DNA from 4 places in the Stappia sp. ICDLI1TA098 genome. Region 2 is predicted to be linked to each of the others. Evidence: predicted binding sites of a transcription regulator. Region 2 holds the regulator's gene; each other region holds the start of a gene.
The links. The regulator PhoB, encoded in region 2, activates phosphate uptake and scavenging genes when phosphate is short. The targets are predictions, from matches to a motif close to TGTCATNNANCTGTCAT.
Positions count from the first base shown of each region.

Region 1: a site for PhoB is predicted at 2,472-2,488, ahead of phnC (phosphonate ABC transporter ATP-binding protein). Genes of this name have one in related genera too.
Region 3: a site for PhoB is predicted at 2,390-2,406, ahead of ugpB (sn-glycerol-3-phosphate ABC transporter substrate-binding protein UgpB). Genes of this name have one in related genera too.
Region 4: a site for PhoB is predicted at 2,049-2,065, ahead of ACSLUQ_RS00810 (esterase-like activity of phytase family protein). Genes of this name have one in related genera too.

Region 1 covers NZ_JBTZBT010000001.1:988,739-993,811, reverse strand. Annotated here, with positions in the region: gene ACSLUQ_RS04540 (ferritin-like domain-containing protein) at 29-880, shown strand; gene ACSLUQ_RS04535 (M23 family metallopeptidase) at 987-2,378, shown strand; gene phnC (phosphonate ABC transporter ATP-binding protein) at 2,528-3,397, shown strand; gene phnD (phosphonate ABC transporter substrate-binding protein) at 3,435-4,442, shown strand; gene phnE (phosphonate ABC transporter, permease protein PhnE) at 4,547-5,073, shown strand, end outside.
Region 2 covers NZ_JBTZBT010000002.1:115,296-120,368, forward strand. Annotated here, with positions in the region: gene argF (ornithine carbamoyltransferase) at 1-659, opposite strand, end outside; gene ACSLUQ_RS10860 (acetylornithine transaminase) at 659-1,858, opposite strand; gene ACSLUQ_RS10865 (GcrA family cell cycle regulator) at 2,350-2,880, shown strand; gene phoB (phosphate regulon transcriptional regulator PhoB) at 3,003-3,701, opposite strand; gene phoU (phosphate signaling complex protein PhoU) at 3,771-4,475, opposite strand; gene pstB (phosphate ABC transporter ATP-binding protein PstB) at 4,581-5,073, opposite strand, start outside.
Region 3 covers NZ_JBTZBT010000001.1:1,213,503-1,218,575, forward strand. Annotated here, with positions in the region: gene alr (alanine racemase) at 1-380, opposite strand, end outside; gene ACSLUQ_RS05510 (replicative DNA helicase) at 395-1,867, opposite strand; gene ugpB (sn-glycerol-3-phosphate ABC transporter substrate-binding protein UgpB) at 2,533-3,852, shown strand; gene ugpA (sn-glycerol-3-phosphate ABC transporter permease UgpA) at 3,971-4,852, shown strand; gene ugpE (sn-glycerol-3-phosphate ABC transporter permease UgpE) at 4,861-5,073, shown strand, end outside.
Region 4 covers NZ_JBTZBT010000001.1:191,861-196,933, forward strand. Annotated here, with positions in the region: gene ACSLUQ_RS00800 (metal-dependent hydrolase) at 315-1,205, shown strand; gene ACSLUQ_RS00805 (class I SAM-dependent methyltransferase) at 1,202-2,023, shown strand; gene ACSLUQ_RS00810 (esterase-like activity of phytase family protein) at 2,129-4,300, shown strand; gene ACSLUQ_RS00815 (class I SAM-dependent methyltransferase) at 4,442-5,073, opposite strand, start outside.

The sequences.
Region 1 (5,073 bases), on a different contig from region 2:
TGATCGCAAGCACACGCAGGACCCTTCCGTGGCCGTATCCCCGACCCGTGCCGACCTGACCGGCTACATCCCCGCATCCCTTGCCGATGGCGCCAGGCACGTGGTGGAGACCCCGGACCTGGAGGAGAAGATCCTCGTCGCCCATGCGACGGCGCGAGCGTGGTTCGGCCGCGGACTTTCGCTTCGCCGCCGCACCGGCGCGACGCCGATGCCGGATCAGCCCGGCCGGCCGGCCGCGCCCGTGCTGCTGCCGCCGCGCGAGATGCCCAGGCGCGCCGTCGGCGGCACCGCCGGGCGCGTCGCGCTGCTGCACTCGCTTGCCCACATCGAGCTCAATGCCGTCGACCTCACCTGGGACATGGTCGGCCGCTTCGCCCACCTGCAACTGCCGCGCTCCTTCTTCGAGGACTGGGTGCGCGTCGGTCTGGAGGAGGCCAAGCACTTCTCGCTGCTGCGCCACCGGCTCGCCGCCCTCGACTCGTTCTATGGCGCCCTGCCCGCCCATCACGGCCTATGGGAGGCGGCGGAAAGCGCTGGCGACGATCTCGCCGGCCGACTCGCCGTGATTCCCCTGGTGCTGGAGGCACGCGGCCTCGACATTTCCCCGCCGATGATCGAGAAGGCACGCGCCGTCGGCGACGAGGACACCGCAGCCATCCTCGAGATCATCTACCGCGACGAGAAGCGCCACGTCGCGTTCGGCGCCAAGTGGTTCAGATTCCTGTGCGACCGCGAGCGCACCGACCCCGAGGCCCGTTTCCAGGACCTCGTCCGCCGGCATTTCCGCGGCGGCCTGAAGCCGCCCTTCAACGACCGCGCCCGCTCCGAGGCCGGCCTCACTCCCGGCTTCTACCGCCCCCTCGTCCGCCTCATCGGCTGACCCATTTTGCGATCATTAGCATTTGTTAACCTTAATGCTTTTAACTTCCGCCCTGAAGGTCGCGAAGCGTTCGTGCGCGGCAACCAGAAGACGGGTCCGGAGAGTAATGACGGGACACGGGGGCTATTCCCAGCAGGAGTTCGGCAAGCGCAAGGAGCCGCATCGGGTGATCATTGCCCGCGGCGACAACGTGCGCAGCTTCACGATTTCTCCCTGGGTCGCGGGACTTGGCACGGCCATCGGCATCTGCCTCGGCCTCGGTTACATCGGCGCGACAGCCTATCTGGTGCTGCGCGACGACATCATCCAGGCCTCGGCGGAACGCCAGGCCGAGATGCAGCTTTCCTACGAAGACAGGATCTCCTCGCTGCGTGCGCGCATCGACCAGTTGACGAGCCGCCGCGTGCTTGAGCGCCGCAGCATCGCCGAGCAGCTCGAGGACGTCGTTACCCGCCAGCAGGATCTGGGCAGCCGCCAGGAGCATGTCGCCCGCGTGCTGGCCCGTGCCGCGCAAAGCGGCATCCGTGTCGCCCTCGGTGGCCCCCTGCCGCCATCCAAGCCCGACATCGACGCCATCAAGCCGTCGCTCTCGACCGCAGCGCTCGACGCGCCGTCAATCCGCGATCCGCGCGCCAACATCGGCGGCACGCCCGAGCCCATCGAGATTTCGCCCGTCCTCAGCCTGCGCGGCAGCCAGGGTGACTATGGCGGGGCCGCGGCCGCCGCCGCCGCCCAGGCCGCCGGCATGCCGTCAAAGCGCCTGCGCGACATCGCTCCCGAGACGCCCGCCGGCAAACCCGACGAGCGCGCCGAACTGCTCGAGGGCGTCAGCAGCGCGCTGGAGCGCATGGACGGCGAGACCAACGCGGCGCTGGAAGTCATTGCAGCGACGGCAGAACGCAACACCCGCACCATCACCGAGGCGGCGGACAAGCTCGGCCTGAAGCTCGCCGGAAAGGCAACCGCCAGCATGGGCGGCCCGTTCGTCGCCCTGGGCGACGTCGACTTCGACACCCGCCTCGCCCGCGCGGAGGCCGCTCTCGAAACGCTCGCCACCGTCAAGACCGCGGCCCGCGGCATTCCGCTCGAGAAGCCGGTTCCCAGCGCCGCGATCACCTCCTCCTACGGGCCCCGCCTCGACCCCTTCCTGGGGCGCATGGCGATGCACACCGGCATCGACTTTCGTGCCGTCACCGGTACGCCGGTGCACGCCCCCGCTCCCGGCAAGGTCACCTTCGCCGGTCGCAACGGCGGCTACGGCAACTCGGTCGAGATCACCCATCCCAGTGGGGTCACCACCCGTTTCGCCCACATGAGCCGCATCGCGGTCAAGGAGGGCGACGAGGTCGCCCTGAACGACACGCTCGGCTATGTCGGCACCACCGGCCGCTCCACCGGCCCGCATCTCCACTACGAGGTGCGCCTCGACGACCGCCCGCTCGACCCGATGCCTTTCGTGCGCGCCGGCACCCGGCTGAACCCGCTGCTCGAGCATTGAGCCGCCTCGGCCGCCGGACTTCGGCGGTCGACGCGCGCGCCTGACGCCCCCTGACAAAATTCACAGGCCGTTACGGCACGCAAAGCCGAGCGCTGTCATGTCGCTGAAACACTCCTGCCCTACGCCACGGGGCAAGGAGATTTCAGCTCATGCCAGCCATCGAGACGCGCGCTGTTTCCAAGGCGTTCGAACGCAACAAACCTGTCCTCAAGCGTGTTTCGCTTTCCATCGAGGAAGGCGAGATGGTGGCGCTGATCGGCGCCTCGGGATCGGGAAAATCGACCCTGCTGCGCCTGCTCTGCGGGCTTGAGACGGTCGACCGCGGCACCGGCGGGACCATCGCACTGTTCGGCAGCGACGTGCAGGTCGACGGCCGGCGCACGGCACAGGCGCGCCGGATCCGCCGCGACGTTGGCGTCGTCTTCCAGCAGTTCAACCTCGTCAACCGGCTCAGTGTTCTCAAGAACGTTCTGGCGGGACGGCTCGGCAAGACCGCCTCCTGGCGCGGCACGCTCGGCCTCTTCGCCCACGGCGACAAGCTGCGCGCGCTCAAGGCGCTCGAGCGCGTCGGGATCGTCTCCTTTGCCCACCGCCGTGCCTCCCGTCTTTCCGGCGGCCAGCAGCAGCGCGCCGCGATCGCCCGCACACTCACCCAGGAAGCCCGACTGATCCTCGCCGACGAGCCCATCGCCTCGCTCGACCCCGCCTCGGCGGAATCGGTGATGGAGACCCTGTCGCGGATCAACCGGGAGGACGGCGTCACGGTCGTCGTCTCGCTTCACCAGATCGACCATGCCTTTCGGCACTGCAAGCGGATCGTCGCGCTGAAGAACGGCGAGCTCGTCTTCGACGGGCCCGCCGCCGACGTCGACCGCGCCGCCCTCGCCGCCCTTTACGACAGCGACGTGCTGTCGGACCGAGACATGCCCGCCCCGGCCGAACCACCGGCCCCCGGGCATGGCGACGCGCCCCTGGCCGTCGTTTCCAGGGAGACTGCCCCGGAGGCGATGAGGGCCTGAAGCCCTCTTCCGCCACTTTCCCAACCAGGAGCCTGCCATGATGAAGAACGTTCTCGCGGCCGCGACGCTCGCCGTGACCCTGACCTCCGGCCCGGCCTTCGCCGAAGACGCCGGCAAGCTGCCGGAAGTGATCAACTTCGGCATCATCTCGACCGAGAGCGCCTCGGTCCTGGAAGAGAACTTCAAGCCCTTCCTCGACGACATGGCCGCCTCGCTCGGCGTCAAGGTGAAGCCGTTCTTCGCCTCAGACTATGCAGGTGTCATCGCCGGCATGGGCGCCAAGCAGGTGGACGTGGCGTGGTTCGGCAACAAGTCGGCCATCCAGGCGGTCGACAAGGCCGGTGGCGAGGTCTTCGCCCAGACCATCAAGGACGACGGCGAGCGCGGCTACTACTCGCTTCTGATCACCCAGAAGGACAGCCCGCTGAACTCGCTCGACGACGTTCTGAAGTGCGACAAGACGCTGACCTTCGGCAACGGCGATCCCAACTCCACCTCCGGCTACGCGATCCCGGGCTATTACGTCTGGGCTCTGAACGGCAAGACGCCGGAAGAGTGCTTCGCCCGCGTCACCGCCTCCAACCATGAGGGCAACGCGCTTGCCGTCGCCGCCGGCCAGGTCGACGTCGCCACCAACAACACCGAGTCGCTCTACGCCCGCCTTGCCAAGTCGAACCCGGAAGCCGCCGGCCAGATCAAGGAAATCTGGCGTTCGCCGCTGATCCCGTCCGACCCGATGGTCTGGCGTGCCGACCTGCCGAAGGCCGCCAAGGAGAAGATCTACTACTTCTTCATGCAGTACGGCCGCTTCGGCGACATGGAGAAGGTCAAGCGCGAGCGCGAGAACCTCGCCAAGCTTTCCGACGGCTGGGGCCCGTTCCTCGCCTCCTCCAACGCCCAGCTTCTCGACGTGCGCCAGATCGAGGCCTTCAAGGCCAAGCTGAAGGCCGAGGCCTCGGGCGACGCGAAGGCCATCAAGGCCGCCGACGCACAGCTCGCCGAACTCGCCGCGCAGGCCAAGGTCGTCGGCAAGGGCGGCTACTGATCGCAGTCCCGGGCGCGGCCCTCGCGGCCGCGCCCGCCTGATCGATCCGGCGGGCCGCGAGACCACTCGCGGCCCGCCGCGCTGAGGAACGGACGGATGAGAGAATGAACGACATGACCGCCGGGAACGATGCGGCCGCAAGGCAGGACGAACTTTCAGACGCGATCCGCGCGCAGCTTCGCCCGCAATGGGCGAACATCGCACGCAGCACCGCCATCCTGTCGGTGATCGTTCTGCTGCTCGCCCTCTCCTACTATCCGACCGAGATGAACAACTGGACGCGGCTGCTGACGGGCAACGCCTTTCTCGACAGCATGATCGCCCAGTTCCTCAATCCCGACTTCACGAGCCTGCCGCTCTACATCCGCAAGATGGTCGAGACCGTGCAGATCGCGCTCTGGGGGACCGTGCTCGCCATCATCTTCGGCGCGCCGCTGGCGCTTCTCGCCTCCAGCAACATCGCTCCCGCCTGGGTCGTCTTCCCGATGCGCCGGCTGATGGACGCAAGCCGGGCGATCAACGACCTGGTCTTCGCCGTGCTCTTCGTCGCCGTCGTCGGTCTCGGCCCGCTGCCCGGTGTGCTCGCCATTTTCGTGCACAATCTCGGCATCGTCTCCAAGCTGTTCTCGGA
Region 2 (5,073 bases):
ACGCCGCGCACGGCCTCGAACGGATCGTCGGTCAGGCTGATCTCGGCGCCGGCCTTGCGGGCAGCGGCGATAAGATCCGCCGGGGGGGCAAGCTGGGAGGGCGTGGCGATGCGCAGTTCAAAATCGAACTTCGCCGCCGCATGAACCCAGGAGGCCAGCACATTGTTGCTGTCGCCAGTCCAGGCGACGGACCGGCCGGCGATCTTGCCCTTCTTCTCCTCGAAGGTGAGCACGTCGGCCATGATCTGGCACGGATGGGTGAGCTTGGTCAGGCCGTTGATCACCGGAACGGTCGCATGTTCCGCCAGTTCGTGCAGCGCGTCATGATCAAGGATGCGGATCATGATCGCGTCGACGTAGCGCGACAGAACGCGCGCGGTGTCGGCGATGGTCTCGCCGCGACCGAGCTGCATCTCCGCGCCAGTCAGCATCAACGTCTCGCCGCCGAGCTCACGCATGCCGACGTCGAAGGAAATGCGCGTGCGCGTCGACGGTTGCTCGAACACCATGGCGAGCACGCGGCCGGCCAGCGGCCCCGTGCCGCTGACGCGAACCGGACCGCGCGCTTCCTTGATGCGGCGGCTGCCGTCGAGAATAGAGCGCAGTTCGTCTGCCCCGACCTCGGTGAGGTCGAGAAAATGGCGGGGCTGGACAGTCATTATTCGGCAGCTCCCTGCTTCAGCTCTGCTTCCATGGCAATGGCTGCCTTCTCGATGCGCGCCACGGCTTCCTCGATCTCCTCTGCGGTGATCGTCAGCGGCGGCAGGATGCGCAGTACGTTGTCGCCGGCGCCGATCGCAAGCACGCCCTCTGCGCGGAAACGCTCAAGCAAGGCTCCGTTGGGGACACGGCACTTGAGGCCGAGCAACAGGCCCTTGCCGCGCAGATCCTCGAAAATCTCCGGATGCCGGTCGATGACGCCGGAGAGCTTCTGCGTCAAAAGCAGGCCCTTGTCGCGCACGTCCTCGAGGAAGCCATCGGCGAGCACCACGTCGAGCACAGCGTTGCCGACCGCCATGGCGAGCGGATTGCCGCCATAGGTCGTGCCGTGGGTGCCCGGCTGCATGCCGGAGGCAACCTCCTCGGTCGCAAGGCAGGCGCCAACCGGAAAGCCGCCGCCGATGCCCTTGGCAATCGCCATGATGTCCGGGGTGATGCCGGCCCATTCATGGGCAAAGAGCTTGCCCGTGCGTCCGACGCCGGTCTGCACCTCGTCGAGCAGCAGCAGGATGCCGTTGTCGTCGCAGATCTTGCGCAGGTCGCGCAGCGTCTCGGTCGGCACGGACCGCACGCCGCCCTCGCCCTGGATCGGCTCGATCAGGAGACCGGCCGTCGTGTCGGAGATCGCGGCCAGCAGCGCCTCGCGGTCGCCGAAGGGAACCTGCACGAAGCCCGGAGCCTTGGGCCCGAAGCCCTCGAGGTACTTCGCCTGACCGCCGGCGGCGATGGTCGCCAGCGTCCGGCCGTGGAAGGCACCCTCGAAGGTGATGATGTCGACCCGCTCCGGCTCGCCCTTCGAATAGAAGTAGCGCCGCGCCGTCTTGATCGCGCATTCCAGTGCCTCGGCGCCGGAATTGGTGAAGAACACCCGATCGGCGAAGGTCGCTTCGGTCAGCTTGCGCGAAAAGGTGTCCTGGCCCGGGATCGTGTAGACGTTCGACACGTGCCAAAGCTTCTCGGCCTGCGTCTTCAGCGCCTCGACAAGCGCCGGATGGCCGTGGCCGAGCGAGTTCACCGCAATGCCGGAGCCGCAATCGAGAAAGCGTCGGCCATCGGTCGTCTCCAGCCAGACACCATTGCCGCGTTCGAACTCCAGGTTCGCGCGGTTGTAGGTCGGGTAGAGAGTTGAGCCAACCATAGCCGTCTTGCTCCTTGTTGCCGGTGGCGCGCCTTTCCCTGGCCGCCCACCTCATGGCCCGTCATCGGATGAACCCGTCGCCGCCGCCATGCCCTCCCGCGCCACGCGCTCACGCGGCAACGAAAACAGGCGGGCATTTGCCCCCCTTAAAAGCATAGCGCCGCCCCGAAAGGCGGCACGACAACAGGGTTTCGTTATACACCGCCCAGCCGAGCGAAAGTCAACGAAATAGCAATCCGCCCGTTTTTGCACGCCCCGCGCCCGAGACCTCCTTAATTGGGGAAAACATCGACTATCCCCAAGTGAATCGGGCCAACGACTTGCACGAAAAACGCGGCATATTGTAGGTTTCAGACATCAGAGACACGACATCTCGTGTGCTTGACTCAGAATAGCCTCAAAATCCGGCAATAGGCGGGACACCATCAGGGTGTGCCGGCAAGGTTTTTTTAACCATATGCCGGACGGACGACGAAGACGGAGTGAGACGCATGTCCTGGACAAGCGAGCGTGTCGACCTTCTCAAGAAGCTCTGGCTCGAAGGCTTGAGCGCGAGTCAGATCGCCGCCGAGCTCGGCGGCGTGACGCGCAACGCGGTCATCGGCAAGGTGCACCGGCTGGGCCTCTCCGGCCGTGCCAAGGCGCCGACGAACGCTGCCAAGCCATCGCGCAAGACCACGCAGCCCACAGCCGGCGCCGAGACGGCGCAAGCGCCCGAGACCAACGCCGGCGCACCGCAGACCATCGGCGCCACGGCGCTGAAGATGGCTCCTTCCCCGGCCCCCGCACCGCAGCAGAAGCCCGTTGCGGAACTGGTCCCCATCGCCAAGCGCGCCACCATCCTGACGCTCACCGAGCGCACCTGCAAGTGGCCGATCGGCGATCCGACCAAGGATGACTTCTATTTCTGCGGCAACAATTCCAATCCGGGCGTGCCCTATTGCCCGTATCACTGCCGCATGGCCTACCAGCCGGCGAATGACCGCCGTCGCGAGCGCAACACGGCGGCCGCGACCGGCTGATATCGCCACAGCAGGGTGCCACAGAAAAAAGGCCCGCGCATCGCGCGGGCCTTTTTCGTTGACGGCTGGTTGCTCCATTTCCTGGCGGTGGGTCCGGATCCGACCCGCCGGGAAAGGCCGTTTCAAGACGCCTGGGCGAACTGGTCGTTGAAGGCGTAGCCTGCGCCGCGCACGGTGCGGATCGGGTCCGGCGCCTTGCCCCGGTTGATCGCCTTGCGAAGGCGACCGACGTGAACGTCGACGGTGCGCTCGTCCACATAGACGTCATGTCCCCATACACCGTCGAGCAGCTGCTCGCGCGAGAAGACACGGCCGGGCGAAGTCATCAGGAATTCCAGCAAGCGGAACTCGGTCGGCCCCAGATGGATCTCGCGGCCAGAGCGACGCACCCGGTGCGTTTCACGGTCGAGTTCGAGATCGCCGGCGCGCAGCAACGAGGAGACGACCTCCGGCTTTGCGCGCCGAAGCATGGCGCGCACCCGTGCCATGAGCTCGGGGATCGAGAAGGGCTTGACCACATAGTCGTCGGCACCTGTCGCCAGGCCGCGGATGCGCTCCTGCTCCTCGCCACGCGCCGTGAGCATGATCACCGGCAGGCGCTCGGTCTCGGCCCGCGAGCGCAGCCGACGACACAATTCAATGCCGGACAGACCCGGCAACATCCAGTCGAGCAGGAGAAGGTCGGGCTGGTTTTCGCGCAGCCGGATATCGGCCTCGTCGCCCCTCATGCAGGTCTCGACCGTGTAGCCCTCAGCTTCGAGATTGTACCTCAGAAGCATGGCAAGCGGTTCCTCGTCCTCGACAATCAGAACCTTCGGCATTCCCGGAAACCTCGTATGTCAGTCGCAAGGGCCCGGCTATGCCGCCGGACCCTGTCCGTTTCGAAGGCGTCAGACGTTGGTCTCGACGCCGGTCTCGTCCTGCTTCTGGCGCTCGTCCATCGGCTGCACGCCGGTCGTCATGTAGATGACGTTTTCGGCGATGTTGGTCGCATGGTCGCCGATGCGCTCGATGTTCTTGGCGCAGAAGAGCAGATGCGCGCAGATCGAGATCTGGCGCGGATCCTCCATCATGTAGGTGAGCAGTTCACGGAAGATCGAGGTGTAAAGCGCGTCGACCGCATCGTCGCGCTCGCGCACTGCCTCGGCCTCGGCCGTGTCGCGGCTGGCATAGGCGTCGAGCACGTCCTTGAGCTGCTGCTGGGCAAGCTCGGTCATGTGCTCCACGCCAAGCGCGAACTTCTTGGAATCGAAGGACCCGTCGATGGCGATGACGCGCTTGGCCACGTTCTTGGCGAGATCGCCGACGCGCTCCAGGTCGTTGGAGATGCGCATGGCGGAAATCACATCGCGCAGGTCCTGGGCGACAGGCTGGCGGCGGGCGATGACCAGGATCGCCTGCTCCTCGACCTCGAACTGCAGCTGGTCGACACGCTTGTCCTGGAGCACGACGCGGCGCGCGAGATCCTTGTCCATGCGGATCAGCGCCGAGATCGCCTCATTGAGCATGGCCTCGGTGAGGCCGCCCATCTCCGAGACGCGCCCGGCAATGGACTTCAGCTCTTCATCGAAAGACGTAACGGTATGGCTAGTCATTCTTCATCTCCTCCGCCGACGGCGGTAACGGGATCGGGAAGCCGGGGCAGGCCCGCGCCCGCACCCTTTCCAGGGTGCATGGGCACGGACCAACCCGCCTTGTCGTCAGCCGAAGCGTCCGGTGATGTAGTCCTGCGTCCGCTTGTCCGCAGGGTTGGTGAAGATCTCCTTGGTGTCTCCCTCCTCGACAAGATTGCCGAGATGGAAGAAGGCGGTGCGCTGGGAGACGCGCGCGGCCTGCTGCATGGAGTGCGTCACAATCACGATGGTGTAGTTGGCGCGCAGATCGTCGATCAGCTCCTCGACCTTGGCGGTCGCGATCGGATCCAGCGCCGAGCAGGGCTCGTCCATCAGGATCACCTCGGGACTGACCGCGATGGCGCGGGCAATACACAGGCGCTGCTGCTGACCGCCGGAAAGGCCGGTTCCCGGCTCGTCGAGACGGTCCTTGACCTCTTCCCACAGGCCGGCCTTCTGCAGGCTCGAGGCGACGATTTCCTCAAGCCCGGACTTGTTGCTGGCAAGACCGTGGATGCGCGGTCCGTAGGAGACATTGTCGAAGATCGACTTGGGGAACGGGTTCGGCTTCTGGAACACC
Region 3 (5,073 bases), on a different contig from region 2:
GCAAGCGCTTCACTTGCAAAGCCTGCCCATTCGCGCAGTTCCTCGGCGGATCCGAGCACCGGGCGCAGGCCGTGCGCGGCGTAGAAGGCGCTGGCTCCCGGGTAGAGACCGTTCAGGATGTAAAGCGTCGCGTCGGGCAGAAGGCGACGCGCCTCCTGGCCTTCCTGCGGCGTGGCAACAAAGAACGTGCGCGCGCCGGCCCGCCAGAGAGCCTGCAACCCCTTGTCGACGCCAATGCCATAGCAATCGGCCTTCACCGCGGCGCCGCATTCGGTGGCGGGGCCGGTGAGGGCTGCGAGCGCCCGCCAGTTCTCGCCGAGCGCGGCAAGGTCGATGGTGATGCGACCGTTGTCTCCGGCCTGTGTGAGGTCTGTGGTCATCCGGGGCTTGTCGTTCAATGCGGTTCCGGGAGCCGGTCGGCCTCGGCCAGATCGGAGAAGCGGGTGAATTCGCCCTGGAAGTGCAGGTGGGCGGTGCCGGTGGGACCGTGACGCTGCTTGGCGATGATCACCTCGGCGCGATTGCGGGCGCGGTCGAGCTTCTCCATGTCTTCCGGCGTTGCTTCCTGGCCAATGGCCTTGGCGAGGTAATATTCCTCACGATACACGAAGAGCACCACGTCGGCGTCCTGCTCGATGGAGCCGGATTCGCGAAGGTCGGAGAGGATCGGACGCTTGTCGTCGCGCGATTCGACCTGACGCGAGAGCTGTGACAGGGCGATGATCGGGACGTTCAGCTCCTTGGCCAGCGCCTTGAGACCCGTGGTGATCTCGGTGATCTCCTGGACGCGGTTTCCCGAGTTCTTGGATGAGCCGCTGAGAAGCTGGATATAGTCGACGATCAGCAGGTCGAGGCCGCGCTGTCGCTTCAGTCGCCGGGCACGGGCCGAAAGCTGGGCGATGGAGATACCACCCGTCTGGTCGACGTGAAGCGGCACGCTTTGCATCGTCTGCGAGGCGGCGACCAGCTTTTCGAAGTCATGCTCGTGGATGTCGCCGCGGCGGATCTTCGAGGAGGAAATCTCCGTCTGCTCGGAAATGATACGGGTTGCCAGCTGTTCGGCCGACATTTCCAGCGAGAAAAAGCCGACGATGCCGCCATTGATCGTCTTGATCGTGCCGTCGGGCTGTTCCTCCGCCATATAGGCTTCGGCGACATTATAGGCGATGTTGGTTGCAAGCGAGGTCTTGCCCATGGCAGGCCGGCCGGCGAGCACGATCAGGTCCGAATGCTGAAGTCCGCCCATGAGCCCGTCGAGCGCGCGCATGCCGGTGGCAAGTCCGGAGAGCGCGCCTTCGCGCTGGTAGGCGGCCGCGGCCATCTCGATGGTCGCCGTCAGGGCGTCGCCGAACGAGACGAAGCCCGCGTCGGAGCGGCCTTTCTCGGCAAGCTCGAACAGGCGCCGCTCGGCATCGTCGATCTGCGCGCCCGGCGGCATGTCGATCGGCGCGTCATAGGCGATGTTGACCATGTCCTCGCCAATGCGGATCAGGTTCCGCCGGGTCGCAAGGTCATAGATTGCCCGGCCGTAGTCCTCCGCGTTGATGATCGAGGTGGCGTCGGCGGCCAGGCGCAGCACATATTGAGCGGCCGGAATGTCGGCGATCTTCGCGTCGTGAGGAAAGAATGTCTTCAGCGTCACCGGCGAGGCGACCTTGCCGGCACGGATCAACTGCCCGGCCTTCTCGTAGACATCCCGGTGCGGCGCGATGAAAAAATGCGCCGGCTCCAGGAAATCGGACACGCGGTAGTAGGTCTCGTTGTTGACGATGATCGCGCCGAGAAGTTGGCGCTCCGCCTCCGCGTTATGCGGCGACACGCGCATCGTCGCGGCGTTCACATCGTTCGCCGGTGCCGTTGCCTTCATCTCGCTTCCCCGTTGATCTCCTCTGTCCTAACCGAGGCGCTGCGGCGAGGGAAGGGGCGATCCGGAACGCGTCGTCAGGCGCTGGGTAAGGGGGAAAAGCCGACATATCCACTTGACTCCGCGCGCCGCTTGACGGGGCCCGCACTGTCCGCTTGCGGAACGTCGCCGGTGTCGGTGTTTGTTGCCGCGTGAAAGAGTTTCTCTTCAGGAGGCGGACGTCTTCGCCTGCTCGGCAGGGCATCGCAATACGGGAGCGCCAAGCCGAGGCGCAACTGTCGCGGAACGTTCATGTGAGCGACATTTCGCATTCATATGAAAACGTTACCTAGCCTGCCAGGTGCCGCCTTCGCGGTGCGGGAAGCCGGCGGCGGCCGGTGTTTCCGTATCCATGGGGAGCGGCGTCGAGCTGGCGAGGCCGCAAAGACCGGCTCGCACATTCGCGGCGATTTGACGGTTCGGCTTTGTACTGCGGAAGCGCATCCGGGGAATGGCATTTCCCCCTGTACACAACCGGCTAAAAATCGTCATATAGGGTTCATGTGAGCGAATTTTCGCGTTCATATGAAAACGATACGAAATGCGGATGTTTCCATCTGCCGGCAGATCGTCCGGATCCGGCAGGAGGCATCCAAAGAACGGGACCAACCCGTTTCAGGGAGAAAACAATGGCATATCGCAAGACTCTTGCGGCTCTCGCGGCCGCGACCTTCCTCGCAGGCAGCGCTTCGAGCGCTCTTGCCGCGACCGAGATCCAGTTCTGGCACGCTTTCACCGGCCGCCTCGGCGAGCTGCTCAACGAGCAGGTCGAGAAGTTCAACGCCTCGCAGGAAGACTACGTCGTCGTTCCCTCCTTCAAGGGCAATTACTCCGAGACGCTGAACGCCGGCATCGCCGCCTTCCGCGCTGGGGAGCAGCCGCACATTCTTCAGGTCTTCGAGGTCGGCACCGCGACGATGATGTCGGCCAAGGGCGCGATCAAGCCTGTCTATGAGCTGATGGCCGAGACCAAGAGCGATTTCGATCCCGACGCCTATCTCGCAGCGGTTTCCGGCTACTATACGAACACCGATGGGCAGATGCTTTCGCTGCCCTACAACTCCTCCACGCCGGTTCTGTACGTGAACCGCGACGCCCTGTCGGCGGCCGGTCTCGATCCGGACATGGACCTGTCGACCTGGGGCAAGGTCGAGGAGGCGCTCGATGCGCTCAAGGCGTCGGGCTCCAGCTGCCCGCTGACCACCGCGTGGCAGAGCTGGGTGCAGCTTGAGAACCTCTCCGCCTACCACAATGTACCCTTCGCTTCGCAGGAGAACGGCTTTGCCGGCTTCGACGCCAAGCTCGAGTTCAACGGCCCGGTGCAGGTTGCGCATATCGGCAAGATGGGTGAGTGGGCCAAGAACGGCCAGTTTGTCTACTCCGGTCGCCGCAACGAGGGCGGCGCGCGCTTCCGCTCCGGCGAATGCGCCATGTTCACCGAATCCTCGGCCGGTTACGCCGGTGTGAAGTCCGAAGCAGAGTTCGCTTTTGACATTCGCCCGCTTCCCTATTGGGACAACGTCGAGGGCGCTCCGCAGAACACCATCATCGGCGGCGCCTCGCTGTGGGTCATGTCCGGCCATGATGCGACCGAGTATCCGGGTGTCGCGCAGTTCCTGAACTTCCTGTCCTCCGCCGACATTCAGGCGAAGTGGCATCAGGATACCGGCTACCTGCCGATCACGATGGCTGCCTACGAGCAGACCAAGGCTGCCGGCTTCTACAAGGAGAACCCGGGCACCGATGTTGCCGTCATCCAGATGACGGGCAAGGCGCCGACGCCGAACTCCAAGGGCATCCGGCTCGGCAACTTCGACCAGATCCGCGGCATCATCGACGAGGAGCTCGAGGCTGTGTGGTCGGGCGACAAGGACGCGCAGGCAGCGCTCGACAACGCGGTGGAGCGTGGCAACAAGCTGCTGCGTCGCTTCGAGCAGGCCAACCGCTGACCTTTTGCACATGAGCGGCGCGGGCATTGCGCCCGCGCCAGTGGCAGGCAGGAAGGTCGGGTAAACCGGCGGCCCTGCCTGTCTCGTTTCCGTTTCAACGCCTGATCGTGAGCCGCCGATGCAAAAGCGCGTCGTCTTCAACGACCGGCTGCTGCCCTACCTGCTGCTCGCGCCGCAGATCGCAGTGACGCTGGTCTTCTTCTTCTGGCCGGCCGGGCAGGCCATCTATCAGTCGGCGTTCATTCCCGACCCCTTCGGCCTCAGCACCCAGTTCGTCGGTTTCGGGAACTTCGAGTTCCTGCTGAGCGATCCCTATTATCTCGCCTCCTTCAAGACGACGGTGATCTTCTCGACGCTGGTGACGCTGCTTTCGATGGGAGCCGCGCTCTGGCTGGCGGTGATGGCGGATCGCGTCATCAAGGGGGCGACGCTCTACAAGTCATTGCTGGTCTGGCCCTATGCGATCGCCCCCGCCGTCGCCGGCGTGCTGTGGCTGTTCATGTTCAACCCGAACGTCGGCCTCGTTGCCTGGTATCTGAACGCGATCGGCTACGACTGGAATCACGTCCTCAACGACGGCGAGGCGATGGGACTTGTGGTGGTCGCCTCGGCCTGGCGGCAGATCAGCTACAACTTCCTGTTCTTCCTGGCCGGGCTTCAGGCGATCCCAAAGAGCGTCATCGAGGCGGCGGCCATCGACGGGGCGAGTTTCTGGCGGCGGTTCTGGACCATCGTCTTCCCGCTTCTTTCGCCGACGACCTTCTTCCTGCTCGTCGTCAACGTCGTCTACGCCTTCTTCGAGACCTTTGGCGTGATCCACACGATCACTGCCGGCGGGCCGCAGCAGGCGACGACGATCCTTGTCTACAAGGTCTATTCGGACGGCTTCGTCGGCCAGGATCTCGGGTCGTCGGCGGCGCAGTCGGTGATCCTGCTGTTCCTGGTCGGAATCCTGACGATCGTCCAGTTCCGGTATGTCGAACGCAAGGTGCACTACTGATGAGCGGCATGGTCGAGAAACGCGGTGTCAGCACCTGGCTCACGCATATTGGGCTTATTGCCGGCATCCTCCTCATCTGCTTCCCGATCTATCTGGCCTTCGTGGCCTCGACGGTGACGCAGCCCGAAATCGCGCGTCCGCCCATGCCGTTGCTGCCGGGCGGGCATTTCTTCGAGAACTACGCAAAGGCGCTGACGCAGGGCGTGAACGCGCCCGTGCTG
Region 4 (5,073 bases), on a different contig from region 2:
AGGGTCGCCATCTCTGCGGCTGCGTTCAAGCTCATTCGGCCTTGAGATGAACCTTCCAGGCAGCCGCCTGGGCGATAGCGCAGAAGCCTGTGCCAAGCAGGAGGAGCTGAAGGTCGCCCCTGATTGCGCCCCTCGTTCTCCAATGCCCTCCCCCTTTCCGGGCAGCACCGGCCTGCCCGCCGGCAAGGGCGGCAAGAGCGAAATCACGGTCGGGATTATCGCCGCGCCGGCTCATGTGTGATGATGAAGCCCTTGCTTGTCAGGATCCATTGTCCAAATTACGCTGCGGCCACCTGACCAGAGGATCCGTATAAATGACCAGCGCTTCCATGCCCGGCTGGGTCGGCGAGCACGCCGACGACGAGATCGTTCCGCGAGACATTCGTTTCGACATTTCCGGCAATGCGGAACGGCACTGGTTCGGCGACGATCCGCTGCGCACGGCGATGGTCGACGGTTTCTCGATCTTCCTGCCCGAGGGCGAGCGCTTCTTCATCCGTTCGCTGAAGCACTATGCTTCGAAGCTCGGCGACCCGGAGTTGATCGAGGAAATCAACGGCTACGCGGTGCAGGAGGCGTTCCACACCCGCGAGCACGAAGACTACAACCGGACGATGGCAAGGCTCGGCTACGATGTCGAGGAGATGGAACGGCCGGTCAACTCCGTGCTCGGAAGCGTGTCAGTGCCGCTGATCCGGCTGGCGGTGACCTGCGCCATTGAGCACCTGACGGCCAATTTCTCGACCATGACGCTGCGCCACCAGGACATTTTCGCCGATGCCAATCCGGCCTATCGACGGCTGTGGATGTGGCATGCGCTGGAGGAGCTGGAACACAAGGCGGTGGCGCTCGATGTCTTCAAGCGCGCGGCGGCCGGCATGCCGGCCTGGAAGCGCTACGGGCTGCGGGTCTCGGCAATGAATGTCACCATCTTCCACTTCTGCCGCATCTACCTGCGCAACGTCCGCCTGCACGCGCAGGCGGACGGCATCCGCACGGGCATCCGCTTCTGGTCGCGCTTCGCCTGGCTGCTGCTGGTGTGGCCCGGCTACACGCGGTTGAGCCTGCTGGCGTTCCTGCGCTACTACATGCCGGGCTACAATCCGCGCAAGGTCGACGACAGCGACCTGATCCGCAAGGGGCGGGCCTGGCTCGCCAACGAATACGCCGCCGGCGATCCGGCCAAGGAGACCCCCGCCAGATGACCAGCCGCGCCTTCGGATACATCCTGCGTGCGGTCGAGCGCGGCGCCTTCCCGAAGAGCCGCAAATGGGCATGGAAGCGGCTCTACAATATCCTCTCCAGGACATGGCGCGACAGCGACTGGCGTTTCATGAACTACGGCTACATGCCGGCGGGTGATGCCTTTGCCCTGACGGCGGAGGACGAGCCGGAGCGGGCCTTCATCGGCCTCTACCACCAGGCGATGGCCGGGCTCCCGGTCGAGGGCGCGCGCGTGCTGGAAGTGGGCTCGGGCCGCGGCGGCGGGGCGCGCTACATTGCCCGCTACATGGCGCCGGCCGCGATGACCGGCCTCGACTACTCGCCGGAGACGGTGCGGCGGGCGCGGCAGCTCAACGACGACACGGCGAACCTTGCCTTCGAGGTGGGCGATGCGGAGGCGCTGCCCTTCGCGGATGCGAGCTTCGACATCGTCGTCAACATCGAGTCCTCCCACTGCTACGCCGATGTGCCGGCCTTTGCCAGGGAAGTGGCGCGGGTGCTGGCGCCGGGCGGCTGCTTCACCTGGGCCGACATGCGCGCGGCAACGATGGTCGAGGGGCTGGACCGGGACCTCGGCGCCTCGGGCCTTGTGCTGGAGAGTGAGACCAACCTGTCGCCGGGCGTGGTCAGCGCGCTCGACGCGGTCAACGAGCGCAAGATGAGCCGCATCCAGAAGAGCACGCTGATGCAGCGGTTCCTTAAGGAGTTTTCCGGCACCAAGGGCTCGCTGCTCTATCGCAACCTGCAGTCCGGCGGCGTCGTCTATCTTGCCCGCCGTTACCGCAAGCCTTTGGTGTAAAAGAAGTTTGGCAGCCCATCCCGGCTGTCAAGCAGATGTCATGTCCACCCCGTAATACTGCCGGATCGGCCCGTGTGCCGCCTGCCATCTTCGAGGGAAACACCCATGAAATTCTCGGTGCTCGGCGCGCTCGCTGCTGCCCTCCTATGCTCGACGCTCGCCGCCAGGGCTGAGCCGCTCTTCAATCGGATCGCGAGCTTTCCGGTCAACACCAACCTGCCGGCCGACATCGACCAGAAGACGGAAACCTCGGCGGAGATCATCTCGGTCACGGCCGACGGCAACATGCTCGTCTACTCCGACAGCCCGCTGGGCGCGATCGGCATGATCGACATCACCGATCCGGTCAATCCGAAGCCGCATGGGATCGTGAGGATCGATGGCGAGCCGACATCGGTGACGGTGGCGCACGGCAAGGCGCTGGTCGGCGTCAATACCTCCGCAAGCTATACCGAACCGTCGGGCCTGCTCGCGGTCATCGACATCGCCACGAAGACGGTGGAGGCGACCTGCGACCTCGGAGGCCAGCCGGATTCGGTCGGCCTTTCGCCCTCCGGAGACCTCCTGGCGATTGCCATCGAGAACGAGCGCGACGAGGATCTGAACGACGGCGAGATGCCGCAGATGCCCGCCGGCTTCCTGGTGCTTCTGAAGATGAAGGACGGCGTTCCCGACTGTGCGGGCAAGGTCGTCGTCGACATGACCGGCCTCGCCGAGGTCGCGCCCGAGGATCCAGAGCCGGAGTTCGTCGACATCAACGACCGCAATGAGGTCGTCGTCACGCTGCAGGAGAACAATCACATCGTCGTCGTCGACGGCAACACCGGCAAGGTGATCAGCCATTTTTCCGCCGGCAAGGTCGATCTCGACAATGTCGACACCGCGGAAGAGGGCGCCCTGACCTTCGACGGCACGCTGAAGGGCGTGGCCCGTGAGCCCGATGCGGTGCAGTGGCTTGACGACGACCGCATCGTCATCGCCAACGAGGGCGACTACAAGGGCGGCTCTCGCGGCTTCACCATCTTCTCCAAGACCGGTGAGGTGCTCTACGATTCCGGGCTCGACTTCGAGTATCGCATCGCCATGGCCGGCCAGTATCCGGAGAAGCGTTCGGGCAACAAGGGCGTCGAGCCAGAGGGGCTCGAGGTCAAGCGTTTCGGCGACACCAATTACATCTTCGTTCTCTCCGAGCGCAGCTCCATCGTCGGCGTCTACAAGGACACGGGCGGCAAGCCGGAGTTCGTCCAGCTGCTGCCGACCGCCGTCGCGCCCGAAGGCGCGGTCGCCATTCCGGGCCGCGATCTTCTCGCCGTCTCGAATGAGGCGGATCTTGTCGAGGAGAACGGCCTTCGCTCTCATGTGACGATCTACAAGCGCGGGGAGGGGCCGGCGACCTACCCGATGATCGTCTCCAGCATGGACGCCAACGGACGCCCGGTCGGCTTCGGCGCGCTGTCCGGTCTTGCCGCCGACGCGTCGGTGCCGGGACGCCTTTATGCGGTCAACGACAGCTTTTACCGGATGCAGCCGACGATCTTCACCATCGACGCGACAAAGAAGCCGGCCGAGATCATCAACGCGCTGCCGGTCACCCGCGACGGCGCGCCGGCGCAGCTGCTCGATCTGGAAGGCATTGTCGTCGACGGCAAGGGCGGCTTCTGGGTCGCCTCCGAGGGCCGCTCCGACAAGCAGGTGCCGCACGCGCTCTACCATGTGGACAGCAAGGGCGCGATCAACCAGGCGCTTTCCTTCCCGCCCGAGCTCATCGTCCATGAGACGCGCTTCGGCGCCGAGGGCGTCACGCTGATTGGCGATACGCTGTGGGTGGCGATCCAGCGTCCCTGGAAGGACGATCCGAAGGATGCTGTGAAGCTTGTCGCCTACAACACCAAGACGAAGGAGTGGGGCGCGGTTCGCTATCCGCTCGACAAGGCCGAAAAGGGCTGGGTCGGCCTCTCGGAAATCTCGCTGTTCGGCGATTATGTCTACATCATCGAGCGGGACAACCAGATCGGCGCCAACGCCAAGATCAAGAAGCTCTATCGCGTCGCGGTTTCGGATCTGGTTCCCGCGCCGCTCGGCGGCGACCTGCCCATGGTCGCCAAGGAAGAGGTTCGCGATTTCATCCCCGATCTGAAGTCGACGGGCGGCTATGTGGTCGACAAGATCGAGGGCTTCACCATCGACACGGCCGGCACGGGCTACGCGGTCACCGACAACGACGGCGTCGACGACAGCAACGGCGAGACGCTGTTCTTCTCCACCGGCAAGATGTGATCTTCGAGGGTTCCGGCCGTGGGGCCGGGGCCCTCGCACATGAACGAAAGACGGCCCGGGAGCGATCCCGGGCCGTCTTTCGTTTGCGGTTGGCGTTTTCTTGCACTCCCGCGTTCCGCCGGGACAGCGGAACGGCCGGGGTTACTGCGGACGCTTGAACACCATCATCGTGAAGAGGCCGAGAGGCCCGTGGCGGCTTTCGTGCTCCAGCGTCATCGAGGTGTTGGAAAGCACCTTCTCGCGGGGGAACAGCGGGTCCCAGCCGAGCTTCTCGGCAAAGCGGGCGAGAAAGCGCTCGGCAGCGGCGACGACGCCGCGCTCCGATGCGAAATGGTTGACGATGATCACCGTTCCGCCTGGGCGCACGACACGCTCGACCTCGGCCATGACCTCGGCCGGATCGGGAACGACCGAGACCACATACATAACCGTGGCGACGTCGAAGCTGGCGTCGGCGAACTCCATCGCGGTGGCGTCCATCGCCCGCAGGCCAGCGACATTGTCGAGGCGCTTGCGGGAGACGCGTTCGCGGGCGCGACGCAGCATCGGGCGCGACAGGTCGATGCCGGTGATGCGCAGCGCGCGGCTGTAGAACGGCAGCGACAGGCCGGTGCCGACGCCGACCTCGAGCAGCTCGCCCTCATGCAGGTTGGCCTCGGCGGCGGCGGCGCGCTGCCCGGGAACGAGCGGGGCGGTAAACACCCAGTCGTAGACCGGAGCCCACCGCGCATAGGCGCTTTCGACCGGGGTCTGGCTGGAAGAGGAGGTGCGGC